Regions from separate parts of the Alteromonas sp. ABH4_457 genome, predicted to be linked through region 2. Evidence: predicted binding sites of a transcription regulator. Region 2 holds the regulator's gene; the other holds the start of a gene.
What was found. The regulator LexA, encoded in region 2, represses DNA repair genes until DNA is damaged. The targets are predictions, from matches to a motif close to TACTGTATNNNNATACAGTA.
Positions count from the first base shown of each region.

Region 1: the regulator LexA is predicted to act here: its motif matches at 1,987-2,006, upstream of recN (DNA repair protein RecN).

Region 1 covers NZ_JBSWXN010000007.1:53,647-69,177, forward strand. The annotation lists gene ACXAGR_RS18050 (outer membrane protein assembly factor BamE) at 1-158, opposite strand, end outside; gene recN (DNA repair protein RecN) at 296-1,978, opposite strand; gene ACXAGR_RS18060 (hypothetical protein) at 2,191-2,346, shown strand; gene ACXAGR_RS18065 (IS630 family transposase) at 2,465-3,496, shown strand; gene ACXAGR_RS18070 (sugar porter family MFS transporter) at 3,556-4,995, opposite strand; gene ACXAGR_RS18075 (DUF5107 domain-containing protein) at 5,267-8,551, opposite strand; gene ACXAGR_RS18080 (AraC family transcriptional regulator) at 8,820-9,737, shown strand; gene ACXAGR_RS18085 (sugar-binding domain-containing protein) at 9,904-12,687, opposite strand; partial or broken gene ACXAGR_RS18090 (transposase zinc-binding domain-containing protein) at 13,018-13,204, opposite strand; gene ACXAGR_RS18095 (AzlD domain-containing protein) at 13,458-13,796, opposite strand; gene ACXAGR_RS18100 (AzlC family ABC transporter permease) at 13,793-14,518, opposite strand; gene ACXAGR_RS18105 (ROK family transcriptional regulator) at 14,596-15,531, opposite strand, start outside.
Region 2 covers NZ_JBSWXN010000002.1:600,283-615,813, reverse strand. The annotation lists gene ACXAGR_RS05885 (sulfatase family protein) at 14-1,477, opposite strand; gene ACXAGR_RS05880 (hypothetical protein) at 1,470-2,201, opposite strand; gene ACXAGR_RS05875 (sulfatase-like hydrolase/transferase) at 2,212-2,922, opposite strand; gene ACXAGR_RS05870 (sulfatase family protein) at 2,935-4,599, opposite strand; gene ACXAGR_RS05865 (TonB-dependent receptor) at 4,682-7,033, opposite strand; gene ACXAGR_RS05860 (LacI family DNA-binding transcriptional regulator) at 7,411-8,430, shown strand; gene ACXAGR_RS05855 (MFS transporter) at 8,473-9,774, shown strand; gene ACXAGR_RS05850 (LysR substrate-binding domain-containing protein) at 9,798-10,265, opposite strand; partial or broken gene ACXAGR_RS05845 (helix-turn-helix domain-containing protein) at 10,281-10,448, opposite strand; gene ACXAGR_RS05840 (aldehyde dehydrogenase family protein) at 10,464-10,940, shown strand; gene ACXAGR_RS05835 (aldehyde dehydrogenase family protein) at 10,867-11,346, shown strand; gene ACXAGR_RS05830 (aldehyde dehydrogenase family protein) at 11,408-11,671, shown strand; gene ACXAGR_RS05825 (type 1 glutamine amidotransferase domain-containing protein) at 11,713-12,390, shown strand; gene lexA (transcriptional repressor LexA) at 12,648-13,274, shown strand; gene ACXAGR_RS05815 (serine hydrolase domain-containing protein) at 13,376-14,515, opposite strand; gene ACXAGR_RS05810 (YceI family protein) at 14,625-15,197, opposite strand.

The DNA of each region.
Region 1 (15,531 bases), on a different contig from region 2:
TAAACAACCTGCTCTTTGGTCATGCCAACACGCAGCTTTTTAACGTCACGTTCGTCCAGAAAGTTGCCCTGTGGCACATCAATCCGGTAGATCCAGTTGTTACAGGCAGTGGTGAAAAATACAGCGGTTAACAAAATAGCGATTTGATACAACTTCATGCGTGAGCTTGTCCAGTTATGCTTTGATTATAGTGACAGGCATTACCTTTGCCGGCAAACCAGTGTCAGAATGCGGCTGTCGCAAAATAATGCGCGACAGCATGCTACCCAATCACCTATGACCAATCAACCGCTTATTAGTTCGATTCTGCACTTTCTAACAGTTCTCTGGCATTTGCCAGTGCTGATTCGGTTACCTTATCACCGGCAAGTAACCGGGCCAGTTCGTCTATCCGGTCCTGCTTCGTTAATGGCAACATCTGTGTTTCTGTTGTACTACCATCACTGAACTTGGTCACAAACAACTGGTTATGGGCCTGTGCAGCAACCTGAGGTAAGTGCGTAACACACATGACCTGACTCACTTTACCCAGCCGGCGTAACAAACCACCTACAATGGCGGCGGTAGGGCCGCTGATCCCTGTATCGACCTCATCAAAAATCATGGTCGGTGTTGCGTGTTTGTCGCTGGTCAATACCTGAATGGCAAGCCCGATACGCGACAGCTCACCGCCCGACACCACTTTTTCCAGTTTATCTGCCGGTTGGCCGGGGTTTGTGGACACCAGGAAAGTCACATCATCCAGACCTGACGCTACAGGCGTTTTGTCTTCCTGATAATCGACAGCAATATCGATGACCGCATGAGGCATATTCATCTGACGGATTTGCCCCTGAATCGCTTCTGCCAGCTTAACCGAAGCAACATGCCTTGATGCCGAAAGTGCCTCACAGGCCTGACGGTAAGCGTCTTTAGCTTCAACGACCTCATGCTGCAAATCTTCCAGACGATTCTCATCCTGCTCCAAACCGGCAAATTCTGCCGCCAGTGCCTGGTGATGCCCGAACAGTTCTTCAGGCATCACGGCATGCTTTCGTGCCAGCTCCATGGCTTTACTGTAACGGGATTCCACCTGTTGCAGCCGCAGAGGATCTATTTCAAGGTCATCGCAATAGCTGCGTAATTCTCTGGCCGCTTCTTCTACCTGAATAGAGGCATCGTTCAGCAAGGCAATAATCGGCGTCAGGGCGCTGTCGTGTTCTTCCAGCTCAGACAGACGGTCAAGACCATTTTGGATAATGGATAACGCGTTACCCTCATCATTCTCATACAGGTTATAAAAACTCGTTTGCGCCTGTTCCAGCAATGTCTGGCCGTTACTCAACCTGCGGTGCTCAATTTCCAGTTCGGTAAATTCGCCGTCTTCAATAGCAAACTCATCCAGTTCCTGTACCTGATAGGCCAGCAGTTGCTGACGGTCAGCACGTTGTTGTGCCTGTGTTTCCAGGTTTTTCAGTTCCGACTGTTTTTGTTTCCACAAGCGGTAGTTATCTGACACGGCGCTCAGCAAGGCAGGATGCGCGGCATACTGATCAACTAGTTTTCGCTGATAATCGTCTTTCAAAAGCTGAAGATGAGTATTCTGGCCATGGATAGCAATGAGGTACTGGCCGAACTGTTTCAGCTGTTGCAGCGATACCGGTGTGCCGTTAATGAACGCTTTCGATCTGCCTTCGCGGGAAATGACACGGCGTACAAAGCAGCTGTCGTCATCTTCATCCAGCAATTCCTGCTCATCCAGCCAGGCCAGTGCAGCTTTATGGCCTTTCAGATTAAAATGGGCAACGATTTCTGCTTTAGGCGCGTCTTTACGCACCGCGCCGGCATCGGCCCGCTCACCCAGACAAAGGCTGAGTGCATCAATAGCAATAGATTTACCCGCACCGGTTTCACCGGTGATGGCCGTCATACCAGACTCAAGATTGACAGATAATTGCTTAACAACAGCGAAATTTTTGATCGACAGATTAACCAGCATGTGTTCACCGCAGTATGTTTATACAGTATGTGTAAATATATACAGTATTTTGGCTGTGTAAAGTAAAGTTTTTTCTACGTTGAAAACGCCCGGGTAAATTGCTTTATTATAATTTTTATTAAAAACCTGCGCACAAGGCATTACAGGCTGGCAAACTCAAACAATGGAAGCAAGAAACGGATTACCGCAAACGTTCGCTGGCTGAGAGGGCCATGTGGCGATATAAATCCCTGACCGGTGACAAGCTTCGTTTGCGGGATTATGACGCGCAGGTGGGTGAAGTCATGGCCCGGGTGGCAGTGTTGAATAAAATGGCCTCGTTAGGGATGTCCTTGAGCCAGATGATCCGCTCAGTGAACTGGGGTTAAGGGGAAATCTGTCCTAAATAACTGTTCTTAAGTGTAGATCACCCCATAGGGGGAACTCAGTGTGATTTCTGCGATCAGATCAATCGCCAAAAAGAAATTATCGAGAACCACACTGAGCATGAACAGAATATCATTGATTGACCGGGCTGAGCGACGCCGTTTAGAAAAAATCGTCCAATGCAGTAAGGATAAACGCTTTAGTCGTCGGGCAAATGCGGTGCTTTTGGTACACAAGGGCCAATCCCGTAAGCGTGTTGCGTTATTACTGAGTGCTGCACGTTCATCAGTCAGTCGCTGGTGTAAGTGGTATGAAGAATCAGGAATAGAAGGTTTAAAAGATGCTGAGCATGGCAAACCGGCTTATTTGCCTGGTGACGCGATAGTCAAACTCTTGTTTCTGTTGATTCACTGGACACCTCAGGAGCTGGGCTATCAGCGTAGCCGTTGGAGTTCGGAATTGCTGGCTAAAGTGATTTACGAAAATACTGGCATTCGTATACATAGCTCGACGTTGAGACGGTGGATGCCAGAACTTGGCATCGTTTGGCGCAGAGCAGCCCCGACTTTACGGATCCGCGATCCACACAAGGAAGAGAAACTTGCTGCGATTAAAGCAGCGCTTGATAAGTGTTCTGCTGAGCACCCTGTGTTTTATGAAGATGAAGTGGATATTCACCTGAATCCGAAGATAGGTGCTGACTGGGGATTTAGAGGACAACAGCGGTTAGTCCCAACGCCAGGACAAAATGAGAAATATTATCTGGCCGGTGCGCTTAACGCGGGTACAGGTAAAGTGCTTTATGTTGGTCGTCATTCAAAATGTTCAGAGATATTTATCCGCCTAATGAGGCACCTAAGAAGAACATACAGAAAGGCGAAGACAATAACGCTGATCGTGGACAATTACATCATTCACAAAAGTAAGAAAACACAGGCATGGCTGAAGCAAAATCCCAAGTTTATTCTGTTGTTCCAGCCAGTCTACAGCCCCTGGGTTAATAAGATTGAAAAGTTGTGGCATGCCTTGCATGAAACTATCACTCGCAATCATAAGTGCACGGAAATGTGGCAACTACTCAAAAGGGTACGGCGGTTTATGGAGACCGCATCACCATTCCCTGGCAATGACCACGGGATGGCAAAGGTGTAGCAGACTTCGGATCAGTTATTTAGAAGATGATTTGATCAACAAGGCTAGGGTTGAAAGCCCTAGCCTTGTTTCTCATTTGCACTCTGCTGTAGTGATTTTGGCTCAACCGGAGCAGTAATATTCAGTTTCAACTCAATTTCTTCAAGCGACAGCTGTTTGGTTTCCGGTACTTTTCGCCAAATGAAGATAAACCCGAGTAAACAAATAATGCCATAAATCAAAAAGCTCCCTTGTGCTTCAAAAGTATGATTAATCAATGGAAAAGTGTAAGTTAAAACAAACGAAGCAAACCAAAGAGTAAAAGTACCGATAGCCATAGCTACGCCACGAACCCGATTAGGAAAAAGCTCAGCTAGTAATACCCAGGTAACAGGTGCCAATGTCATCGCATATATTGCAATTGCACACAGTACCAGCAGCAGAACAGGCAAACCTAAAGTGCCTGTTTGATAAGCCAGTGCAATCAAGGCATAAATAATCGTCAAACCAATTGAACCGAATAACATGAGTTTACGTCGCCCTAGACGGTCAACTAAAGGTAAAGCGAGTAAAGTAAAAATTAAGTTCACAGAGCCGGTTGCTACAATGGATTTTAGTGTATCGTCAATATCAAATCCTGCGCTTGTAAAAATTTCCTGCGCGTAATTAAATACTACGTTGATGCCACACCATTGCTGAAATGCAGCCAGTACTATACCAATGATTAACACGGGTTTAAGTGATAGCAAATCCTCAAATCCACTGCCATGCTTTACTGACAAATTAGCCTTTAGTTCGGTTAGAACCTTACTTGTGTAGCTGCTACTACCAATTTTAGCCAACACTTCTCGCGCTTCAGTAAAGCGAGCTTTTTGCGTTAGCCAGCGTGGTGATTCAGGGATTAAAATGGCCAGAATTAAAAATAACATTGCCGGAACTAGCTCAGCCGCAAACATATAACGCCAGCCAATTTGTCCGTTCCAGGTATGCATTAGCTGAGCTTGAGTCGCAGCCGCCGAGTTTGGCTCTGCAATCACTAAATTGATGAGTTGTGCTGCTAATACACCAATAACTATCGTTAACTGATTAATCGAAACTAACTGTCCGCGTTTTTCAAGCGGACTCAGCTCAGAGATATACATAGGCGAAACAGTTGACGCTATGCCAATTCCGACCCCGCCGATAATTCTGGCCCAAACAAAAACATCCACATTGTCGGCCCATGCAGTTGCTGCGGCTGAAATAACAAACAAGACGGCAGACAATAGCAATGCTTTTTTCCGACCAAATGTATCTGAAATTTTGCCAGATAAAATAGCGCCGAAAATACAGCCAATTAATGCAGATCCCATTAACCACCCCGAAACTGAAGGGTCAGACACCGCAAAAAAAGCTTCATAAAATGGTTTAGCACCACCAATTACTACCCAGTCATAACCAAATAAAAAGCCACCGCATGCTGCGGTTAAACTGATCATCCAGATATAAGTCATATTGAGGTCGTTTTGTTTTGATTTCATTATGTCAGTTGCACACTATTTTACTTGAATGCCATTAAATAATTGTAGCCTGCTTATTATCTCGGGCTGAGTCTATAGGATTAATAAGCTTAAAACACTTTGTATTTAGGAATTAATGTTATAGGTGATGCCTTGCATGTAAATGGAAATACCAATTATTTTCGATGGATTATCTTATAAAAATTAACAAAAGTTACATTTACAAACTATACCTCAAAGAGTTAAAGCACCTCTCATAGATCTAGATTAAATGCTATGAGAGGGTGTCAGGTCAGAAACTGCGGGTTAAAATACTTATTTTTTCCGCTGGATTATTCTCACATTCAGCCAATAAGGCCAACCCTTTTTTTGCTAGGCTAGCAATCAGATCCAGCATTTGATCACGGCTTTGCTGAATATCGTCTTCAAACACAAGTAGATTTGGTAGAGATGTAGCAAAATAAGGGATTTTAGCTTGTGTTTGTGTTTCTGTTTCAACATAAGCCAACATGTCATTAAACAGTTTTTGCGCCTCACTGAACTGAGTTAATGCAATCAAGGCTAATCCTTTAAAATAAGATAATTCAGAAAAACTGACTACGGCCATATTCTGAAAATCGTTATTTTCATTGGCACAAGCTTCAAATGCATTTTTTGCCAGTTCAATTTGTCCTAATTGAGTTAACGTCATGCCCAGCCAATAGTTAACTTCTGCTTTGGCTTGCAATAAATGGTACGCTTCGCCTAAATTACCAGGTGTTTCAAACGCAAATTCAAAGTGAGCCAGTGCCTGCTCGAAATTAGCCTGAGCAAACGCTTGCTGGCCAAGTTTAATTTTTGCTCTAGTGTACTGTGCTAGCACTTTCCCTTCACCGCCTTCCCAAGGATGGAAACGACGTGTAGTCAAAACGTCTAAAGCAGCTGTCATTTGGCCGCTATCGTTTAACAAAGCACAGTATTCAATACAGGCATCATCACGACGCAACACTAAATCCAGATTTGATTGCATATATTGCAATCTATGCTCTACTAAATCGCCACTGCGTTTAGTTAACTGGTCGTATTCAAATACCAAGCGGGCATCACCACCAGCAAACTTAAGTGCCGTTAAATAGGCTTCTCTTGCTTTTACTTCATCCTGCTCAATATTCCAGTAGGCAATACCTAAATTACGAAACACAGTTGCATAGTCGCAATTTTGAGCAGCCTTTTCCCACGCCTCGATTGCGTCTTTATGTCGGCGTTTATCATAATAATAATTACCTAAACCATAGCCGATTAACCAATGCGAATTATGCTCTGCTGCCCATTCAAGCAATACCTGTTCCTGTAAGCGAAACGGGAAAAAATAATCTGCATTTTGCGCACACGCCTTTGAAAGCCATTGCGCAGATTCATTATTATTACCTTTTTGCTCAAACAACCAGGCTTTTAAAAATAAAATAACCTGAGATTGTTGCAATGGATTCGGCACTGAAGTTGGAACAACCGGATTAGCTAAATGAAAATCGATTAGTTCAAGTGCCGAGTCATATGCTTTGATTGCGACATACTCAAATGCCAAATCTAAAATAGTTTGCGCATCGTTTCGATATTGACAGGCAAATTTAGATTTAGCCGAATTATCTGCTTTAGCTAATTCCCAGCTAGCCCATACATCCAAGCCGTCTGTTCCAAGCAATTGCTGTAATATTTTTTCAGCTCCCTGATTATCTCCTAACTGACTGTGGCAAATCGACATTAAAGTATATGCGTTGTTATTTTCAGTATTGTTTTTTACACTAAGCTTCAAATGCTCTAATGCGCTGGTATAGTCCTGATTGGCCATATCCAACCTTGCTAGTTGGTAATAACCTGCACTGCGCCATTCAAAATTCCAAATTGCTTTATAAAAGCGACTATAAGCCAACTCTACCTTACCAAGATAATATGCAGCTAACCCCGAAAAATAATGAGCTTCTCCCGTTTCTGGATTAGGATGATAGCGAGTCAATTTAGAAATTGCTTCATTTATATAAGCAAGAGATTTTTCAAATTCGCCGCGTTTAAGCGCTTGCTTGCCTAGCGATAAATTACAACGAAAATCAGCTGGGTCACGTTTTAGCGCTTCCAACCAATAAATTTCTGGCATACGTGTAGGATGCTGATATTGGCGTAAATGCTCACCGATTAAATACAGTTCATCAATTGTCGCTATTTCTGCTGGTGGCAGAGGCTCCTGTGCTACTTCTCTAGTTTGACTAATACTATTTTCATCAATTGGACTAAAGCCACCTAAACATTTACCAGTTGCATCAAACACACTAACAACAAGTTGTGTACCTGAGGTATGGTTTAAACTGTTATTTTGCCAAACTTCACCTGGTTTTAATGATAATAGCTCTTCGTGAATAGACTGGTCATTCTCTGTTACTCTAATCAACAGCTTTTCGTGAACAGCAGACACGTTTAAGCCTAACTCAATTTGACCTGTTTTATTTATTTCACATCTTAATGCAATATTTTCATTCGCTTCTTGCACAGGACCAATTTGCTGAATCGGCCACCAGAATTGAGAAAAAGTTTTGGTTTCATACGGTAGTAAATATGAAAAATCTGGTTGGTTATCTGTATACACACCCGCCATTAATTCAACATATGGCCCACCTTCATCTGTTAATTCTCTATCCCAAGCCCAGCCAAATTCACTGTTCCCCCAAGTCCACTGTTTTTTACCTGGTGCAATATGGCGATTAGCAACATGCACAAAACCACCCTGCTTAGAAAAGTCGTAACCACCAAAAAAATCAGCTGCGGTTTCACACACCATATAACTGGTTGGCACTGGAATATTTTTATACCAACTTAAATCATTGGCGCCAGTGCGACTAGCGTAATCAATTCCATAATAATCATTATTAGCAACCGGAAAATAACTCATGGCTCTAACGGCATGATCTGCAACATAGCGCACATCTGGCGGGAAAAAGCTTTGATAGTCGTCATGCACTTCAGCAGCAACATTCGCCCACCATAAAAAGTTTTGGGTAAAAGAAGTACGATTAAATAATCTAACCTTTAATTCAATAACAGAACTGCCAGGGCGTAAACAAACACCGTGCATGCCTTTCATACGTAATAAAGGATCGTGATCCGACATCCATACAGTTTTTGAACCGTCTGCCTCTTCTTCAATAAATACATCGGTTGGCATATAAGTGCCTGGTCTGTGATGTTGCGGCCAGTTAAACTCAACTCCACCAGATAACCAAGGTCCAGCTAAACCAACCAGCGCTGGTTTAATCACATCCTGCTTATAAAAAAAATCGTAATTGTGATTAGTTTTATCTTGTCCTTTGAAAATACGTCCGCCAATCTCAGGCAAAATTTCCAGATAAATGAATTCGTTTTCTATAATAGCAACCTGATATTCAATATCTTGGGTAGAATTGTGTACTTCATCGACATAAGGTAATGGGTACACTTTACCGCTTTGGCCCTGATATACCCGTTTCTCAAAAAACATTGGGTTCTTTTCAGGTATCCCTAGTGTATATGTAGGTAACGTTGTTTTAGTTAGTTTTGCCGAAACAGTCATTCGATTTTTCCTTTAATAAAGCAAAAATATTTAATCAATTTTTTACAGTTCAGCTGAGGTTTGACTCACCTCGAATATACAACTGCACCGCTTAACTCAATAAAAAACGTTAGATTAGATTAGATTTGGCTTTGAAAAAATGAACTAACTTACCCAAATTGATGGATAATCTTATTTTAACGGGTTTTATCCCTTATTTATCTGTTAAAATTCATTGCGCTTATTGAAACAAAATACACATTTACGACACATAACTTCAGGAGCTGAATTGAACAAAAATATTGAGGCTAAACATATGGCAGAAGATACCATTGCAGAAGGGTTCCCAAGAGAAACCCTGGTGCATGTTTCGATTGAGTCTGTAAAAGCCATGCAGCAACTGCCTTTATGCCGAGCATTATACGTGACCGATGCAGGCCATTTTCCAGAAGCCAAATATCACAAAGTAAATCGACCAGATGGCTGCCCAAATTATATTTTGATTTTTTGTTTAGGTGGCAATGGCTACATAAAAATTCATAACAAAAATGAAGCGGTTGAAGAAGGTCAGGCATTTTTAATTCCGGCTGATACTGCACACGAATATGGCAGTATTGCAAACGGAAGCTGGCGTTTATATTGGGCTCATTTTAATGGTTCAGAAGCCGAAGGGCTTTACCAAACTTTATCAAACAACGGTGAAGATATAACCTTAGTTTTATCCAATCCAGCGCCAATTAGTAAAGCCTTTGAAAACACTATCCGTTGGGTACAAAGAGCTCAAACCATCAATGCGTTAATCTCTCTTTCCGGTAGTGTCGCCAATTTATTTGGTATTTTATCTGATTTAAAACGTTCAAAAATCAAACAAGTTCGCCTAGCTGAAGAACGTATTAGAAACACAATTATCACAATGGAACAAACCCTACGTATACCTATGACATTGGAACAATTATCAGAAGAAGCACTCATGTCTGTCCCTTATTATTGTTCACTATTTAAAAAACAAACGGGGTCAACACCAATGCAGGTTTATACAAAATTAAGAATTAAAGCTGCTTGCCAACTATTAGGTGAAACTCAATTGACTGTTAAAGAAGTCGCTGCGGAGGTCGGTTATGATGACGCTTATTATTTTTCTCGCGCCTTTAAAAAAGTAATGGGAATGAGTCCGTCTCATTACCGGGGCTATTTAGGCTTTATCTGAGGAACAATTGAAATTAACAAACACTCATTTATTTACAAACCAACAATGGATTATTTTAATTTATAAAGTATTTATCAAGTATGTTTATATAGCTTAATTACTAAGCGGTTAAAAAAGTACAGGAAAACCAAAAAAGCTGAGTTTTCCTGTACCAGAGGTCAATCGATTAGTTTGAAAGTAGCGCTTTCAAACTCTCCAGACTTGCCGCTGTAGATGGATTGAATGCATCATTCTCCATATAGTTCAGCAGACTGCTTCTCAGCTGTCTCGCAGCTGGTCGTTCTTTCAAGTTTGAAGTAAGGTCAATTGATGAAAAAATCAATTTACCAGGGCCAACTTTCGCTTCAACTACATTTGCCAAATGACGGTTAGACACAAAATTATCAATAACCCGCACAATTGAAGTTACTTGAGACTCATCCACTTCAATCGACTTGGATTGAATGGCTAGATCCCACCACTGCCAATTGGTATGAGACTCTGTCGGGAAGTGTGCAAAAGCTTGGTGAGCCGGGTCCACTAGCATTCCCATAGTACCGGCTTGGTCAGGAAACTGTACCGGGCTCCAGAAAACTGGAACAAAGCGACCCTCTACACCTTTCAGCTTTTTAAAATCCGGATTTAACAGTACTTTTTTACCTTGTTTTAAGGCTACTTCCGCTTCGTCAAAAGAGGTAGTTATTAGTACTTTGTCAGACTCTAGCTCAACGTTTTTAGGGTAAACCCAGAACGACCAGGCGTTCTTGTAGTCTGTACCAGGTAAAGTCAGTTCTACAGTCAATTTATCGGCTTTGTTGACGTTCAGGTCTAATGAAATATTACCTAACGCAAGATTATTACCGATCGCGAGGTTAAGCTTAGTAAGCTCACCCTGCTTAATAACATTGCCAGCAGAGTTGGAAATAGACCAGCGAATATTCTGTTCTTTTAACTCTCTAAAGAAGTTTGCGACCTCAACAGATGCCACGAACGTTTCACCGTTTTCATACACGGCTTTTTCGAAGCGTATAAGAGGAACAACTTCGCTATTAAATGTCCGGAACTCTTCTGCACTAATAGCCCCTTTAGATTCCCAAAATACATTCAAAAGACCCACAAGTGCGGTTCCCTGACCCGGAAAGTCCTGCAATTGTAATAGATGGAAACCATCAAACCCTGGCGTTTTAAGCGCGCGCTCAATTTCCTCTTTGTAAAGGAGTGCAGCCAATTCTCCTGATGCTGACGTAAAGCTATCAGCTAGTTGGAGCAGGTTTTTCTTTTCCAGCTCCTGTTTGACTGCAATAAAGTTTACAGGTTTTAACACACCAGTGTATTTCGGAATTTCGCTCATATCAGGGAATACAGCATACTGGCCAATTTCATGAGCAATGATGGGTACGTCGATGTAATCACTGTTCTGGCTATGGTCCATATCGAATGAAGGCGCATTATCATTGAAGAAGCCCTGACCACGTATCCAGCCTTTTTCTGTACGACTGGCTACATAGAATTGATCGACATCAAGCGGCCATAACGAACGTGGTTTATGCAATGTATAGGAGGTAGAGGTAAAAAGTCTGCGGTTATCCAGCTTTTTCAGATTGCTTACCAATGATCTAATTGTATCAACATCTCCCTGGAGTTCGTTGCCCATGGACATTAGAATAAATGACGGGTGATTACCATAGGTGTTAATAATTCGCACACTTTCCTGTTTAAGAAAATCAGCTGCAGCTTTGTCGGCTCCCACTGTATGGCTCCAATGCGGTAGTTCTACCTGAAAGTAAAAGCCGATTTCGTCTGCAGCTTCAAACGCGCCTTTTGGTGGGGTCCATGAGTGAAATCTAAAATGATTTAAACCATAGGTTTTAGCTAGCTCAATAATTTTGGTCCATTCTTCTTTTGTGGTAGGCGGATAACCTGTCAATGGGAAAGTAGCTGTATCTAAATTACCGCGAAGGAAAATACGATGATTATTCAGCATCAATTGCCCGTCCCGGCTATGAATTTCGCGGAAACCGAATTTTGTACTTATAGTACTTTTACCTTGTTCATTACCAGATTTTATTTCAAGCTTATAGAGGTTAGGGCTAAATTCATCCCAAAGGGCGACTGCTTCAGGTTTACTAAGTGAAAAGCTTATTTCGCTATTATTGACTTTGGCGTTATCTACAGAGCCATTAGCTACAACGCGGTTTTCCAGGTCGCTTATTTTATAAGAAAGTCCATCAATCATAGGCGCTTGTTGGGTATAACGGACAGCAAGGGTATTATTTTTAATATCAGAATACACTTGTAGATTAGACGGTTGATTGTAAGGTGTAGCAGTTAACTTAAGCGCTCCAACCACGCCATTCCACTTTATTTGGGTATGATTGGTATACGCGTGAGAAAGCTGTTTGCTAGGCTCAAGCGGATAGTTCTCGCTTTTATAGTTAATGGTTGGATGCTGGTCGCTATTGTCGATTCGGATCGTGATCAGATGCTTACCAGGAGTCAACCACTGGGTTAAATCATAGTCATGTGACGCTATCAAACTATCTTTCTTCCCAGCAAATTCACCATCGACGAATATACTTGATTCCCAGATAACACGCTCTAGAGTAAGCATGATTTTAACCCTATCCCAGTTATCAGGAATAACAATTTCTTTTTGGTACCAGGCAACACCAATAAACTCATGTGCACGTGTAAGATGAGACAGAACGTCATTATTTATAACAGGCTTAAGTGAACTTTTAGCACCAAGCTTAGCGTCATCCAAGGTACCCGGAAGAGAAATAGTCTCTCCAGACAAGCGCATTCCGCTCCAACCTTCAGAGTTGCCTTTTCTATCAGGATCGAGCTTCACGACCCAGCTTCCTTCGAGAGACAATGTATTGCTTTGAGGTTTGATATTGTCGAACACAGTACATGCACATACGACTAATGCAAGCGTTACACAGAGGACAATGTGCTTTATTTTATTCATATAATTTCTCACTTTTTAACTACCACAAATTGGTTCCGCGTAGCTTTAACCATGCAAATTAACGACTTTGAAAAAGATTCAGACGCTTACTGGTTTTTCATTAAGCAATTTTAATCCAACAACTTTTGCTGCATTGCTTCGAAGAACTTGTAGCTATTCAATTTTATTTTTATGTTGTTATCGAATGTTGGGGCGTTTGTTACAATATTTAACACCGGTGCTCGACGAAAGAGAATGCTATATTTGCGCATTCATGATGGATTATTTTATTGTCATTAACCTGCAGCATATATAAAGCGGGCGCCTGCGTGTAGCGGCAACGATTAACTGCATTTGATACATTTTTCCTTTGTTGTAAATCGCAGTTGCGCCACCTCGCCCGGTAAGGTAAACACCACATGGTAATACTTTACCGGCAACAACTGTTGTTCTCTGGCCTGATACCTGCGTTTGGCACTCGCCCCTGACGCTTCGGAAAGCGCCGGTTACGACAGGAGTTGTACGCAATCAGCCCGGTATGACAACTATCGCAACCCTACGGGAATTCAGGACGGCATTGCCCTTTATTCAGGATAGAAGTGCAATACAAAATCAGAATAAAATTAGAGATGTGGGAGCGAGAATCTTACCACGGAGCGGTTTAGTCCATTGTCCATTCCCTGTCTTGTGAAAGGTTTATACATCCCCTACAAATTCCGCCAGACAAAGAAAAACTAAAAGATACTCTTAGAGTTCCCGGGCAGTTGACCTTTCCCGCATAGCTATTTTACTCACCCCAAAACCACCTTCATTGCCCCGAACACCACCACCCCCGTGAGAGTGGGTAAACCCATTGAGCGGGTTTTCGACCAAACAATCAGTGTTGCCAGCAGGCCTGCTACTGTCGCTGTCCATGAGGGGATGGCGAGGTGGACCGGTACCAGCGAGCTGCCGAGCATGGCGGCTATCATTGCCGGGCCGGATACGGTGAGCCAGTCTGGCATATCGGGTGTTGTTTCATCATTTGCATGTTTAGCGAGTTTTTTGCGCATCCACAAATAAGGAAGCAGTCTGATTAAATAAGTGCCAACGGCAATACTGACGAGGGTCAGCCACATTTCCTGGCTCATTTCTGGCTCTCTTTCGGTTGAATAGCCTTCATCGCATGAAACACGATGGTGCCGGCTAAGGCGGCAAGGGGAATGGCTGCATTCGGGTAACCGGCTATTTTGCACAGCATAGACAGCACCGCAGCAGTGATAAGAGTGGTGGTCCACAACATGCTGTTGCAGCGCGGGGCAACTAAAACCGCAAACAGGGCGGGCAGGGCGAACGGCAGGGCTTCATTTACGAGTGGCCAGCGTTGGGTAAGTGTATCGCCGGCTAGTGCGCCAAGCGCTGTACCGCCAATCCAGCTGAACCATGCCAGCAAGCCTAAGCTCGTATACCATGCCATCCGATGTGCTTTGGGCAGTTGTGGCAAGCGCACCAGTGCCAGTGCAAATACCTGATCGGTAAGCCCGTGCATCAAAGGAAGCCAGCGCTTATCTGAATCCATGTACCTGGCAATATTCGGTGCATAAACCATATGGCGGGCGTTAATCAGCAATGTCATCAGTACAACAAGTGGCAGGGGAGCACCGGATGCCACCATGGCCACAAATAAAAATTGTGAAGCGCCGGCATAGATAAATGTTGAGATCAGAATGGTTTCAAATACGCTGAAACCGGCCTGTATTGAAATTAAGCCGAAGGAGATGGCTACGGGAATATAACCCCCGAACAAGGGGAGGGCATCCTTCAGCCCCTGACGCCATGGCGAAAAGTCCGGCGTTACTGTAAGCGTATTCATTCCGCAGGTTCCTGTATGCATTTACCGGTCACCCGGTCATAGTGAAAATAGTGTGTCATGTGCAAGGTGAGATGAAATTAAACGTTCCGGGTGTAACCGCGCAGTACAGGGGCGGTGGGATCCAGTAAAGCCAGTATCTCCAGCGCAAGTTCTCTGGCACCGGCAGATGCGCCGTATAACGGTGCTTTTTCCGGCTCTGACGTAACAGAAATAGCTGTACCGGCAATATTACTGGCCAGTGCATCTTCAATACAGGCTTGCAGTGCCGGATGGTGACAAAGCTGACCGCCGAGCACCACCTTTTCCGGGTTGGTCAGTACGCAGGTGGCAGCCACCACCTTACCGGTGGCATTCAGCAAATCAGCGGGCAAAGCGTTGCCGGATGTCAGCGCCATTTCATAAAAGTGTTCAGTATACAGAGATTCAAGCAACGGCGGCGCAGCGCCCAGCCTGACATAACCAATTTCACCGGCCATACCGTCAGCACCACGTACAATATTACCGTTGAGCATAAGGCCGCAGCCTATGCCTCTGCCAAGATGGATATAAGCAAAATTCTTACAGCCGGAATTCACATATTCCATGAGTGTGGCCCAGTTTACATCGTTATCGACGGTCACGGGGCACTGGTAACGATCGCCAAGCAGCTGTGCAAACTGAAGGCCGTGTGCCAGCGGAAAAGGAGAGTGAGGCAGGGCCAGCACATTGCCGGTAACCGGACTGACAGGATCGGCCACCGACACGCCGGTGGCGAGCAGCGGTGCGTTTGTTGCCGCCAGGGTTTTGTCTGTGAGGGTGAACATATCCTGCACGAAATCTGCCTGCAAACGCCCTTTGGAATAAGTCAGATACTCTTCAGAAAGTGTATTTCCGGTAAAATCCGTAATCCGTATCCAGGTGGCATTTTCTTCCAGTGCGAGGGAGAGCAGGGCCCCGAAATCCGGGTTTACTTCATAAATGACCGACGGACGCTTCGATGACACGTTATCCATTTCAGATGCGGTTTTAATCAA
Region 2 (15,531 bases):
TATCTGCTTTTCGTTACTGACAAAGTCGCGACCCTTTTTGACACTTATCAAGCTGGTTTTCAACCGGTTTAATGCTTGCCGCGTGCTGTTTCCGCAGTGCAGCTAGCTCTGCAACAATGGCTTTTTTCTCTGAAGCAATGTTGTATTTCTCGGAAGGATCGGCGTTCAGGTCAAACAATAACGGCTCTGCCAGTGTTTCTCCGGGGTTACCGCCATAGCCTTCTTTGTAAATAAAGTGGGCTTTGTAGCGGCCTTTACGGACAGCGAACACTTTTGCTCCGCGGTAGTAAAAATACACATCACGGACTGCATCTTCACCGTCCAGAAGTGTGCTTTTAACTGAATAACCGTCGCTGTCTTTGGGAATTTCACCACCGGCTAAATCGACCAGTGTGGGCAGTAAATCAATGGTGGAACCAATATCGTGACGTATCCCCGGTTTGATATGTCCTGGCCACCAGAAGATGCCGGGAACACGCATTCCCCCCTCAAAAACGTCGGCTTTACCACCGCGAAGCAGTCCGGCACTGCCGCCCATGGTTTCGAACCACAGCCAGGGGCCGTTATCCGAACTGAAAATCACCAGCGTGTTGTCATCGATGCCTTCATCTTTCAATGTTTGCAGAATTTGACCTACCGACCAGTCCAGTTCTTCTACCACATCGCCGTAAAGGCCTTGTGTGCTGCGTCCTTCGAATTCCTCCGATGCGAACAGTGGCACATGAGGCATCGCATGGGCGATGTACAAAAAGAACGGATTGTCTTTATGAGATTTAATGTAATCCTGTGCCTTTGCGGTATAGGTTTTGGTGATTTGATGCTGGTCTGGCGCACGTTCAATGACTTCCTCTCCCTGCATCAGTGGTACACGGAAGTATTCTGATTCGGGGTTTGTCCACTGTTTGCCTTTATTCCAGTTTTTAACGCTCCAGTCCGGACCATTTAACTGCTGAATTTTCTCAAAATCCTGATCCATATCGTTGGAGTAAGGAATACCAAACCAGCTGTCGAACCCGTGATTGACCGGCAGGTATTGTGGCAGATGGCCAATATGCCATTTACCAATCATCGCCGTGTCGTAGCCCTGTGTTTTGAGTGCTTCAGGTATGGTGGTTGCGCTGTCCGGCATGCCCCCTAAGGAGTCTTCGCGGAAAACCTGACGCATCGGCGTGGATGATGCCAATCCCGCACGAACGGGATATTGTCCCAGCATCAGACCGGCGCGGCTGGGGGAACACACCGGAGCAGCCACGTAGAAATTTGTCCATTTCTGTCCCTCCATCGCCATTTTATCCAGATTAGGCGTGGTGAGTGTAGGATGACCGTTATTGCTCATGTCGCCATAACCCATATCGTCAGCGAAAATGATAATGACATTGGGTTGCCCGGTGCTTTTTGCGCTGGCTGGAAATGCAGGTAGCAAACATGCTGCGCCGATGGTGGCAGATAACAGTGTTGCTACAGAAAACTTAGTCATGATGATATTGCTCCACATTACTTTCCTGATAGCCATAGCGGACGGCTTTTGCTTCGATATAACTGTTGGGTTGAACAGGAACGGGTTGGGTATACAGTTGCCAGGGCTCCCCGGCTGCCATTCGCCAGGCAACGGATGCATTGTCACTGGACGAGGTAATCGCAACGCACACCTGCCGGTGACATTCAGTCAATTTAAATTGCGGGCTGGCGGTCACCGGCTGTTCAAACCCCGGCCACATGGCCCTGACCATACTGGTTTCCGGCTCAGTGCTTTTATCATGAACCTGTACCTCCCAGTTTTTCAGCGCTTTCTTCATCCGGCTCAGGCGTGCTTTTTGTGACGGATCGTCTGCCAGGTTGCGGGTTTCCCAGGGATCATTGTCTGTATCGTAAAGTTCATCACCGGGCCTGGGAGCTTCAAAGTAAAACTGCTGTGCGGGATTAAGGCTTTGTTTATCCAGCCCTTCCCACCAGGCAATCATCACAGGAAACATGTCGCGGAAAACCAGTGGTCTGAAGTACGGCAGTTCAGGCATGTCATTTCTGATGTATTTAAAGCGGAGATCTCTTACGGCGCGCACTTTATCCGGCACCATATCCATGCGGTCTCTGGCTGCGTAGATATACTCTCTCTGTTCGCCGGAAAAGATACCGGTGCCCTGCAAAAAATCATGGAGCGGTGCACCGGCAAAGGATAAAAACGTGGGCGCAAAATCCACCATAGAAATTAACTTATCGTTTTGTGTACCGGCGTACCACAGGTGTGTCAGGGTAATAAGGCGGCACGGTAACGGAAGCCGGGTCGGTGACGGCCTGCACCCTTGCCAGATCTTGTTTGATTAAATCCGTAAAGCCCTTAAATTTTTCTGCGGCTTTACCGTCTTCTGTTAACAGGTGTCCTTCGTGAGTCGACATCAGGTTTATCATTGCGAAGAATGGTTTCCCGCCGGAGAGTTCATTCCATAAATCTGCTTTCAGTGGCGAAAAATAGTTACCAATATCTTTATCCCAGAGGGTCGAAGGTGTGCCGAACTGGTAATCCTTCTTGGCGAAATTCACCGTTTCATAACCGGCCCGCCGGAGCAGTTCCGGAAATGCTTTCATCTGCGCGGGAGTAACGGTTTCGTACCCGGTTTTACCATTCGGCAAAGGTAACTGGGAGGTACGCATTTGATGGGTTCCCATGGAAATGGGATACATACCGGATATGAGTGCAGAGCGGTTCGGCGCACACACGCCGGCCGCTGCATAAACGTTGGTAAAGCGAATGCCTTGCTCAGCGAGTGCATCAATATTTGGGGTCTTAGCAATCTCATCGCCGAAGGTTCCTATGCGCGGACTCAGATCTTCGGCAACGATGAACAAGATGTTGGGTTGCTTTCCCCATGCGGTTAGGGATAAACCGGCAACAACGGTGAAAGTTAACCAGCGTAACATTCGCATTTACCAAACTCCTTAGTGACGCGGCTTGTCAGCCGTTTTTTCCATCCACGGGAAGTACATTTCACCTTTGCGCTGCATGTCGATTTTCATCGGCGTATCAGGAAACAGTCCCATGTACATGTCTTTGCGGTTGGGCTCAACCAGCCACCAGTCCGGGAAAGGAGCGGCCTTCAACCCGTCTTTCTTGCGCAGGTTCATACCTTCAGCCAGCCTTGCGTTAAAGGGTACCGAGGGCTTGCTGTTATCAGCAGGACGCAGAGCGGCGTAGAGCGCCTGACGCAGTGGCAGTAACTCATGAGCATATTTCGGATCGCGGATAAGGTTATGCATTTCTTCCGGGTCGTTTTTCAGATCGTAAAGTTCTTCGATGTCCCAGACACCGTGATACTGGATGTATTTAAGATCGCCGCGACGAATGGCGAAGGTGGTCGGCGTCATGGGGAAAGACCATTCCCAGTAGTACTCATAAACAAAATCAGGTGACTGCCACTCGTCTTCTGCTACCTTGCCGGATGCCACGGGTAAAAAGCTTTTTCCTTCAAACTGTTCAGGTTGCGCAGCGCCCGCCAGTTCGAGGAAAGTAGGAGCCATATCCAGATTTCTCACCAGTGCTTCATTGGTCGCACCTTGTGGCAGCAGGCCCGGCGCGCTGATCACCAGAGGAACGCGTACTGAGCCTTCATAAGCATTGCGCTTGTCGATAAGGCCGTGATCGCCAATCAGAAATCCGTTGTCAGAGTAAAATACCACCATGGTATTGTCGTACAGATCGTTGTCTTTCAGGTACTGCACTAACTCGCCCAGGCTGTCATCAACGGCTGACAAGGTGGCGTAATACTCTTTGAGGTATGCTTCCATAGTGCGGTCGCTGGCATAGAAAAAGTCAGTGCCGTGCCAGCTGTTGCGCTGGTTATGTACCCACATGGGCTTGTTTTTAGCGTCCTCTTCTGTCACCACCGCTGAGTCCGGTAATTTGAAATCCACATCATCGTACTGTCCTTTATGGCGCTCAGCCGGCGTGGCATCGGAATGCACGGCTTTATGGCTCAGGTACATGAAAAATGGCTGGTTTCCTTTCACATCATTTTTCAGCCAGTCCAGTGCGTAATCCGTCAGCTCGTCAGTGATGTAGCCTTTCTGATTAACGTGTTTACCGTCCACGTTGAGCTGATTCACCATACCTTTCGCCAGCATCGGAGCCGGAATGGCGTCAGTCGGATAATACGCTCCCTGTCCGGGAAAGCTGACCCATTTATCAAATCCGTCACGGGGCATATCTGAATGGCTGCCCATGTGCCACTTACCGAAAAAACCGGTTTGATAGCCTGCCTGTTGCAGGTATTTGGGAAAGAAGGTCAGGCCTTCTTCACTGGAGTTATTGTTATCAACAATCTTGTGGTTACGGGCGGTCATGCCGGTAAGAATGGTGGCGCGGCTGGGTGAACACAGTGAAGATGTCACTACCGCATTGGGAAAATACACACCGGTTTCAGCCAGTTTATCAATGTTCGGGGTTTGCAGTTCTTCCTGCAGAAAACCCATACCGTCGTAGCGAAGGTCATCCATCAGTACAAAAATAACGTTACGCTGTTGTTCTGCAGCGCTGGCATTCATCGACAAGCTTAAGGCGATGGCGCTGGCAGCAGTTAACAGCTTCTTAGTGAATGTGTCGGGCATGGTTGCTTATTCCGTATTCGTAAAAGTGAAAGAGTGCGGATAAAAGCAACGTTGTCTTTTATCCGCGAAATGTACCACCGGGTTAGTAAGCGCCGAAGCGGTATGTAAATTCAACACCCATATAACGCTGGAAGTCTCTGGTCAGCTGCGCGTTAATGTTGCTCTGATCAAAGATAGCGGTACCGATTTGAGCAACATAGGTGTCGTTGAGTGCGTTTTTCGCAAATACACTGGCGACCCATTTACCGTCATCAGCCTGCAGACCGACAGTCAGATCCAATACGCTGTAGCTTGGCAGAATAAGATACGGTGCCTGGTTCTGATTCATCTGGGTTTCATCCTGCCAGCGGTAATTGGCGCTGACGAACATATCCATGTCGCCGTCCAGGTAGATGTTGTATTTGCCGGACAAAGTAAACTTGGTATCCGGAGAGTTAGGCACATCTCCGCCGGTAATCGACTGGAAGCCGTCAATACAGCCTTGTGCTGCTGTTTGATTGAAATAGCATTGTTGATCCTGGAATTCACCGTAGGTTGCATCGATAAAGGCGACACCACCACTGATCAGTAACTCAGGGACAGGCTTGGCGTTAAACTCTACTTCCAGACCTTCGGTGATCACTTCACCGGCGCTGGTGAGTGAGAAGGTCACCGTTTCCGGGTTGTAAGCCTGACCCTGGAAATTCTCGAAGGTAGTGTGGAAACCGGTGACAGACAGACGCAATCTGCGGTCGAAAAACTCTGAACGCACGCCGCCTTCCCAGGCTTTGTTTGTTTCCGCCGGTACCGGTGCGGTTCGGCTTTCGTTCAGCGAGAAAATCAGGTCGAACGCAGGGGCTTTGTAACCTTCGGCATAGCTACCGAAAATCATGGTGGTATCGTTGATATCGTACGACAGCGCCAGGCGACCTGTCAGTGCGTCGTCTTCGGTTTCATTGGTGAAATACCCGGCTGACGCAGGCAGTGCCGGTAATCCTGAGAACGGGCCGGTAATGACTGTAGCGCCGCGGGCGAAATCAAAAGATATTTCATCTTTGGTGTAGCGCAGGCCCAATGACGCAGTAAAATCTTCGGTTACATCCCAGTCTGCCTGACCAAAGAATGCGTAGTTGCGGGTATCAACTTTTGAGTCCATCGCAGCAAAACCGATGCCTGAGCCTTCTTCTGAACAGGCGACAGTGCCCACAGCCGGATCGTAGGCATCGGCGCAGCGCATCACTTCACGTTCAAAATAACGCTCAACGGTTTGCTCCCAGTAGAATGCACCCGCTGTCAGGAAAATATTATCAGTGGCCTGGCCGGATAAACGCAGTTCCTGTGAGAACTGGGTTTGTTGCTGATCGCCGCCGCCGGAAGCGCCGTTTTTGGTGAACAGTACATGGCCTGTTACCGGCGACGTGTACGGATTGATATCTGCATCCTGAGCTGTTTCCAGGGTGAAGCCGCGATAAGCAGTAATTGAGGTCAGCGCAAAGTCTTCAAAGCTGTGGTTGTATTCAACTGAGATCCCGCCGGTTTCAGTGTTGGAATATGCCGGACTGGCAATCTTGACCTTGTTGTTACCCCAGGATACATCCACGTCGGCATAGTCTTCTCCTAACTGATGCAAGTCTGCCAGTGAACCCCGGCCAATACTTTGTAAAACTGACGTACAGCAGTCCCTTTCCTGCTTGGAATAATCGGCAATAATATAAACGTTGTCATTCATACCCAGGTCGATATCGAGTTTACCTCTTACACCTTTACTTTCGTCTCCGTTGATGGTGTCGCCATTAGTAACATTTTCCACAAAACCATCGAAATCACGGTTATAAAAAGACAACCGTCCGCGCACATTGTCACTGATCGGGCCGGTCACCTGACCCATCATGCCCCAGGCGTCATCATCAGTGAGCGTAAGGCGGACTTCACCAAAGAATGAATCTTCCGGACGTTTAGTAAAAATACTCAGTACACCACCGGAAGCATTTTTACCAAACAAGGTGCCCTGCGGTCCGCGTAGTACTTCAACCCGGTCAATATCTGCCAGATCCGACAAAAACTGTACCGTACGGCCAAGGGGGACACCGTCAATGACTGTACTGACAGTAGGTTCAACAGCAGTCTGGAACGCGGTGGTACCAATCCCGCGAATGTTCACACCGGAACCACGCATATCGCCGGACTGGTTAAATGTCACCGACGGACTTACCTGAACTAAGTCCTGGAATTCTGTGGCCTGAGCGGCATCTAAAATTTCGCCGGATACTGTGGTAACGGCAACCGGTACTTCCATGAAGCCCTGTACCCGCTTTTGTGCGGTGACTTCAATGACCTCCAGTTGTGAGTTCGTTTTCGCGTCATCACTGGTGTTGTCCTGAGCCGCGGCATAAGTGGATGTCATCGTGCCCAGTGCGAGCAACAATGCGCGATTTAGTGGTTTTTTGTTAAACATCGGATTTTCTCCTCAGAGTGTAGTCCTTTTCGGGGCTGTTATCAGCACCCGGCAAATTAACGGTTTTTATTTTTATCACTCACCGGTACGGCAGATTCCGGTGTGGCAAATGTTTAATATCTGTTAAATGTTTAACAATCATACTACGTTGATATTTGAAAAGTCTATCGTTGTCTTTTAACTGTTTGTTAAATTAGTTAAGTTTAATTTTATGATTTAATTTATATTTATTTTACATATTCTGAATGGTTATAAATCTATTTTTATATAATATATGCTATCGTTGTCTATTTGCGAAACTTTTTACAACTTGATGGATTCTCTGTCAGGTGTCTTCTGTGGCACAATGTGTTCATAAATAAACGAAGCTCGCCATAATGAAGACGGATAAGAATCTCACGGTACATGATGTCGCCCGGGTTGCCGGTGTATCAATTAAAACGGTATCGCGTGTATTAAATAATGACCCGACAGTCAGAGATAAAAATAAAGAAAAGGTGCTCAGTGCAGTGGCCGTTACCGGCTACCGGCCGGACCTCAATGCCAGGCGCCTGCGCACCAAACAGTCTTATCTTATTTGTCTCTTATATATGGACTATGCCTCGAACTCCTATTCGGCGAGACTGACATCCGGTGCTATCGAAGTGTGTGACGAAGCTGGCTACGATTTACTGGTGCGGCCGGTAAAAGACAGAACCTCGCTGGCGGAACAGGTTAAGGCACTGGCGGAACGTTCAAACCCTGACGGTTACATTCTTACGCCACCACTGTGTGATGATCAGGGAGTATTGTCAGTCATCGAAGCTGAACAAAAACCGGCGGTTAAAATTCTGCCTATGTCACTGGACGCCAACAGCTGCGTCTCCTGTGACATTGTGGCCGGCGTGAAAGAGGCGGTGAGTCATTTACTTACGCTGGGGCACCGCCGTGTTGCGATCATTAATTTTAACAATGTACACGGTGGCTTACTGCGTTATCAGGGCTATGAAGAAGCGCACCGCGATTTTGATATTCCTGTTGATACATCGCTGGTTTTTCAGGGCCCTATGTCGTCAGATGAAGAATATGAAAAGATTATCCGCCATCTGCTGTCCGGGGACGATCGCCCCACCGCATTTTTTACCTTCAATGATTATCTTGCCACTCTGGTTTACAAAGTGGCCAGCCAGCTGAAATTGCGGATCCCTTATGATGTATCGGTGATAGGTTTTGACGACGACCCTTCCAGTAAGAATCTGTGGCCACCACTCAGCACTGTGCACCAGCCGGTGGGCAATCTGGGACGCGCAGCGGCCGGCAAGCTGATCCAACAGCTTGTGTTGCATCGTCCCTATGAAGAGAAAGAAGATCTGACTTGTAAATACGTGCAGCGAAGCTCCTGCGGGCCGCTGCTCTGATATGAATATGCCGGTTGCTATCCCGCCCTCCGGAAGCTGCTCATGCTGACATCTTTCCAGAGACAGGCCTATGCATCCGGTGCTTTTACTAAAAGTACACTCTGGAACTTTACTGATTTACTGCTGCTTTATTATTTTGCCGATATACAGGGACTGGGGGCAGCGGCAGCGGGCCTGATCCTGATGGTGTCTCTGCTTGTATCCGGCGTGCTGGATATCTCGCTGTCTCTGCTTCTCGACAGATATAATTTGCACTACCAGAAAGTCATCGCCTCAGGTGCGCCGCTGACAGTACTGTCGTTCGCTATTTTGTTTTATCCCCTGCCGGCCGGTGCGGACTACCTGTTTACTTTTTATCTTGTGGTGACCATCCTCTTTCGCATTGGTTATGCACTGGTAGACATACCTCACAACGCGATGATGGGGTCACTGACCAGAGACAGCCATGAGCGGACACGTCTGTCTTCATCCCGCATTTTTTATAATTCCTGTGCAATCCTGCTCTTCGCCGCATTTGCCGGCGATACACTTGCTATGCTGGAGTCACAGGATAACGGGATGCGGACTATCTTGCTTATCACGGCAAGCGTGTTCATGCTGGTGAATATTTATTTATGTATTTTGCCGGTCTGGCGGGAAGGTAATCTGACAGCGGTCAAACACCCGCCTCCGCTCAGTAAAGCATTCCGTGCACTCCTGCGAAATAAGGCATTCATGGTACTGGCGGTATATTCATTACTGCCGTGTATCTTTATTCCGGTGTTCTACAAATCCGGCGTTTACTTCGCAAGCATGCTTTTTCACGACGAGAAGCTGACGACCTGGTTCATTATGAGTCTGGCGGCAGGAAAGCTGGTGGCGCTACCCTGGTTTAACCACCTCTCACAGCGCATGGAAAAGCATCATGCCATGATCCTTGCGCTGGCCGGGCTGGCTGTGACTTTCCTTAGCTTTCTTCTGCTGACCCCGGCCACGATGACCGGTGCATGTGTTTATTTCGCTGTTTGTGGTTTTTTCTCAGGCGGACTGCTGGTACTGGTGTGGTCAGCATTACCAGACACCATTGAGTACGGTGCGAGGGATCAGGGGATACCTAATCAGGCGCTTACCTTTGGCGCATTTCATCTGGTGATGCGGATAAGCGACGGGCTGTCTTTTGCTGTGATTGCCGGTGCGCTGGAATATGCGGCGCAGAGTGCAAACGCTGATATTGAGTCTGTGCTGTTTGTCGAAATCATTTCGCTGGTAGCCAGCGCAGGCTGTCTGCTCGGGGCTGTGGTGCTCTGGTTTTATCCTCTCACCCGGGCGGTGCATAACGCGTTAGCTACTGAAAAAGATAAGTAATGGCGCCGGGGTAAACGGCGACATTACGACCATAATTGAGTGAGTAAGGTCTGTCTTGCGTGAGCAACGCGGACTTGACGTAAAGCACTGGGTAACCAAATTAGGTAGTAGTGAATTTCATGTGTACCAACTGGCGAAGGGATCTCCATGAGTTCGCTTTGAGCAATTTGCTGCTGACATAAGAACTCGGGCATAACAGACCAACCAAAGTCTTGTGCTGACAATATGCGCTTTACGGTACTTGGAGCGGCCACTGGGAGTAATTTACTGGTATAAATCAGCTCGCTTTTTAAACGATCATCTAAGACTGGGTGGGCTGAGATTCCCAGATCACAGTGCCCCTCAAGTAACATGTCCGACACCATACTGCCGTTACCGGTGTGCATACGAATTTTCACCCCCGACTCCAATAACGGTAGCATCGGTACACTGAGTATCTCAGCTATAAAATCCGCATGTCCGACTATCTGCAAGACACCAGAGATGTCCATTGATCGAGCTCTTGCTTAAGCCAAAGCCGCCTCAGCTACTTCCAGCTTATCACCAATGTCCATGGCTAATTCATCCGCTGTGGAGGTAGGCTCGACGCCACTAGAAGAACGCTCAAATAAAGGTCGCCCAATGGCCACCTCTAGTCCTGCAATGTGTTGTGATACAGCAGGTTGCGTCAAGTTAAGTGACCGCGCTGTATAAAATTAATCCGTGATAACCATAAAGCCATTGCTTCTGCCATGAGCGAAGATTTTGGACACCGTAGCTTATATCAGTCTTACGTGGCCGATATGGTAACAACCAGTAATATGTTGCAACACGCCATCGATAATCTCGATACCTGGATGGAGGCAGAACAAACCGCCTCACCTGATCCTGAAATGCACACTGAAATACAGTTTCAACCGTTAGGGATTGTTGGTGTCATTAGTCCCTGGAATTTTCCAATCAATTTAGCATTTGGACCGTTAGCTGGTGTATTTTCAGCGGGTAATAGCGCCATGTTAAAACCTTCTGAACTGACGCCTGAGACTTCAGAATTATTGGCTGAGTTAGTGGCCCGTTACTTCGGCCCTGAAGAGCTAACCGTAGTACTAGGGGATGCGTGCTGCTGCAGAGAACCTTGTGCCAGTGACTCTGGAACTGGGTGGAAAGTCGCCTGTTATGGTGGCTAAAGGTGCTGACCTGAGCAAAGCAGTTGAGCGCACATTAACGATTAAATCCTTTAATGCAGGTCAAATTTGCCTGTCACCAGATTACGTTTTGCTGCCTGCAGAGCAAACTCAAGCGTTCAAAGCTCAAGCGCGAGAATTTATGGGACAAACCTTCCCAAGCATTCAAGAAAATACCGATTACACCGCAATCATTAACGAACACCATTACCAGCGCTTAGTCGATCTATTAGAAGATGCACGTCAAAAAGGCGCAGAGATCATCAATCTTGCGCCGCAAAATGAACCGGCTTATGACGCCTCAAGCCGTAAAATCGCTCCGCATCTAGTGATTGGGACAACCGACGATATGGCAATCATACAGGAAGAAATATTTGGTCCATTATTGCCCATTCGTCTGTATCAATAAGAGGACGAGGCAATTGATTACATCAATCAACACCCTCGCCCTTTAGCCGCCTATTACTTCAATGAGGACAGCACAGCAAGTATTTGCACAACAAACGACTTCCGGAGCGCTGGTCATCAACGACGTCATGACCCATGTATCTATTGATGAGCTGCCTTTTGGTGGTGTGGGCGCGTCAGGTATGGGGGCTTACCATGGTATTCATGGCTTCCGCCAGTTCTCTCATGCCAGGGCGGTGGTAGTACAAAGCGAAGCGGGTGTATCAAATCTTCGATTGCGAGCACCGTATGCAGACAAACAAGCAGCCGTAGACGCTTTTTTTTAATCATTGATTCATCCATATTGTTAAAAGATAGAGAGGTTTATATGAAAATCTTAATGGTACTTACATCGCATAATGAGCTGGGTAACACCGGTGAAAAAACAGGCTTTTGGTTGGAGGAGTTTGCAGCGCCTTACTACACCTTTACAGATGCTGGTGCTGAGTTGGTGTTGGCTTCACCTCTGGGGGGACAACCACCTCTGGATCCGAAAAGTGATTTGCCTGATTTTCAAACCCCTGCGACTGAGCGATTTAAGCAAGACCAACAGGCGCAGCAAGTACTGGCGAACACTGTCAAACTTGAAAACGTGTCACACACAGATTTTGATGCGGTGTTTTATCCGGGCGGCCATGGCCCCCTGTGGGATCTTGCTGAGTCAGAACAGTCTGTTTCACTGATCGAAGCGTTTGAGCGGGCAGGCAAGCCAATCAGTTTTGTGTGTCATGCCCCTGGGGTCCTGCGTCATGTAAAAACTGATAACGGCGAGCCGCTTATCAAAGGTCGTAAAGTTACTGGCTTTACTAACGGAGAAGAAGCGGGGGTGGAGTTGACTGATGTGGTGCCATTCTTGATAGAAGATGAATTCATTCGTCTTGGCGGTCACTATGAAAAAGGTGCGGACTGGGAGCCTCACGTAGTTGAAGATGGCCGATTGATTACAGGCCAAAATCCAGCCAGCTCCGAAGCTGTCGCGCAAGCCTTGATTAAACAACTTGCATAATCTCCCTCAAATTTAGCCGGTGGCGTTCTGATTAGGAGGCCCCTGGCTAAAATTTCTTGATAAGAAGATACCTTTTTATTCCCAAGGAGAACTAAAACAGCGTATTACAATGTACAACTAATGCATATCGTTGCAATGAAAACCAGGCGCTGTTAACTGCGCCCCCTGAATAAGCGTAATAATTTCGCCGGCAGCCCTTGTCAAACCAGCGCAACTGTATATACTCACAGGAACTGTATAGAAAAACAGGGCTGTTTATGCGTCCACTTACTCCAAGACAAACGGAAGTTCTCGAACTGATCAAAACCACCATGCTGGAAACCGGCATGCCGCCCACCCGTGCGGAAATTGCGAAGCAATTAGGGTTTAAATCAGCTAATGCAGCAGAAGAGCATTTAAAGGCGCTGGCCCGTAAAGGTGTAATCGAAATTCTGGCGGGTACCTCACGGGGTATAAAGCTGAATATTCCGCTGGAAGCAGAAAACGATGAAGACGCAGGCTTACCGTTAATCGGCCGTGTTGCGGCAGGTGAACCTATTCTGGCGCAGGAACATGTGGAAATGCATTACAAGGTCGACCCTGATCTGTTCCACCCCCGTGCGGATTTCCTGTTACGTGTAAACGGTATGAGTATGAAAGATATCGGTATTCTGGATGGTGATCTACTTGCCGTTCACCGAACTACTGACGTGCACAATGGGCAGGTAGTTGTTGCCAGGGTTGATGAGGATGTCACGGTAAAACGTCTGGAAAAACGCGGCCGCGAAGTTTGGCTGCATGCAGAAAATGAAGAATTCGATACCATAAAGGTGGATCTTGCTGCTGAACCATTCAACATTGAAGGTCTGGCTGTAGGTGTAATCCGCAATGCTGACTGGATGTAAGTCCTTTCGCTAAGCGCGGTGCAATAACTATTGTGTGCGCTGGCCACAGCGCTAAAAATTGGAAGGGCGATGATATAAACCATCATCGCCCTTTTTCTTTACTATTGGCTGGTATGTGCAAAGTGCAGTGTCTTGAGCGCCAGCAGAAAAACATCAGCATTGTCTTCACCACTGACATTTTTTACTACAGTAACCGCTGTTTTATGTTCACGGCAAAGAATGGTCATTGTAATGCCGCCCATACTGCCACCTGAGTGCATCACTGCATCAGGAATATCGTCCATCAAAGCCAGCGCGCTCACGTTATCTTTATACGCTTTACGTTTTTTGTAATCGCCAAAACCGGTTTTCCAGCCTATGCCGAAGCCCACGGTTTCACCATTGTTAAGCCTGGCAGGAGTAAACATGGCGCGGGTAGTCTCTGGTTTCAGGTAATCGCTTGCCACATGGGCTACAGCAAACCGGACAATATCTGACGGCGTAGAAATAAAACCGCCGCCGGCCCATTTATAGCTGTGATCCGTTTGTGGCGCATTAATCAGCTCACCTTCGTGTACGGTGTAAGGTCTCGCCCGGTGATCGATGATGGTGTACTGGTCGTCAAATACCGTGTTGTCCAGTTTCAGCGGCGCGAACACTTCTTCGTTTATGATGGCGCGGAAATCCCGGGACGCGTCAGCCCCTTCCATTGCGGCACTGACCAGTGTCCAGGCAAACGTTGAATAACGGTGATCTGTGCCGGGTGCAAACAGCAGTGGATCATCTTTAAACATCGCCAGTGCACTGTCGATATCCGGATAACTTTCATTCAGAAGGAATTCATTGGCACCTTCTTTGTAGTGCCTGATGCCTGCTGTATGTGAGGTAAGCTGGCGCAGAGTAATGACCGGTTTATCAGCAGGCCATGCGCTGACGTATTCAGTTACCGGTTTATCCAGATCAATGTTGCCCGCTTCCGCAAGACGCATTAATCCGGCCGTAGCGATGAGTTTAGAGACACTGCCGATACGCACCTTGTGATCTGTCGTCATCGGTACATGGTTTTCCACGTCGGCAAAACCGTAGCCTTTAGCCATCAGCATGCCCTTATCGTTGCCCAGTGCCATGGTTATACCCGGCACTGTGTCATGACTTACCGCTTCTTCAAACAGAGCGTTAATAGCGCCGGAAGGAAGATCTTTGGCAAAAACAGAGGGTGTTAAAAATAACAGAAAAGAGGAGAAAACAGCGCGGCGCAACATAGAAGCAATCCCTGACAATAAAAACAATCAGACTACCGCAGTTAACAGGCCGCTACCAATAAAAAAGCCCGCTCGCGCGGGCCGGGCATCTGGACGGTGATGCGAAAACTTATTTAGCTTGTGCTTCTGTGGTGATGTGCAGCGTGACTTCGTCACTCACATTCGGTACATACATATCAATCCCGAAGTCAGAACGCTTGATGGTGGTCATTGCATCAAAACCTATCGCTTCTTTCTGTGTCATCGGGTGTACACCTGAACCATTCAGAGTGACATCCATAGTGACGGACTTAGTCACACCTTTGATCGTCAGATCGCCGGTCACTTCCATCGTCTTATCACCTGTCATTTCAACATCTGTACTGGTGAAGGTGGCAGAAGGAAACTTCGCTGCATTGAACCAGTCAGCACCGACAAATTCTTCATTCAGCTTTTTAACAAATGAATCAATGGTATCAATTTTCACCGACACATCGATTTTGCTGTCTTCCGGCGCGTCTTTGTCAAACACGATGGTGCCTTCAGCGCCGTTGATGGCGGCTGTCGGGTTAGAGAATCCGAAGTGATTCCATGAAGCGATAACGCTGGTGTGAGTAGGATCAATCTGATAGCTCACAGGCGCCGCGAATGCGCCTGCACTGATTAAACCTGAAACTAATACTGCCGGGATAAATTTATTCATTACACATTCCTTTCATAACGTTGATGTCACAAGTGTGAGGACGATTTACTTACCTATAATACGGCGTTCCTTAAATACGGATGTGTCGAAGATCTGAACGAAACATTCGAAATATCAGAATGAAGTGCTTTGACCCTGTTTCTGAGGCCACCCCGGCCATTTATTTTTTCAGAAAGACTAGACACAAGATGAAATCTGTTTAATTCTTATACCGTTGTTAACGAAAAAATAACAAAAATAGATAAAAATTAACAGGCGGATAGCCTGATACGACAGGGTCCTGTGAGCAGGGTATTACACAAGATCCTCCATCACGGAGGTGTTGAGTGAAGAA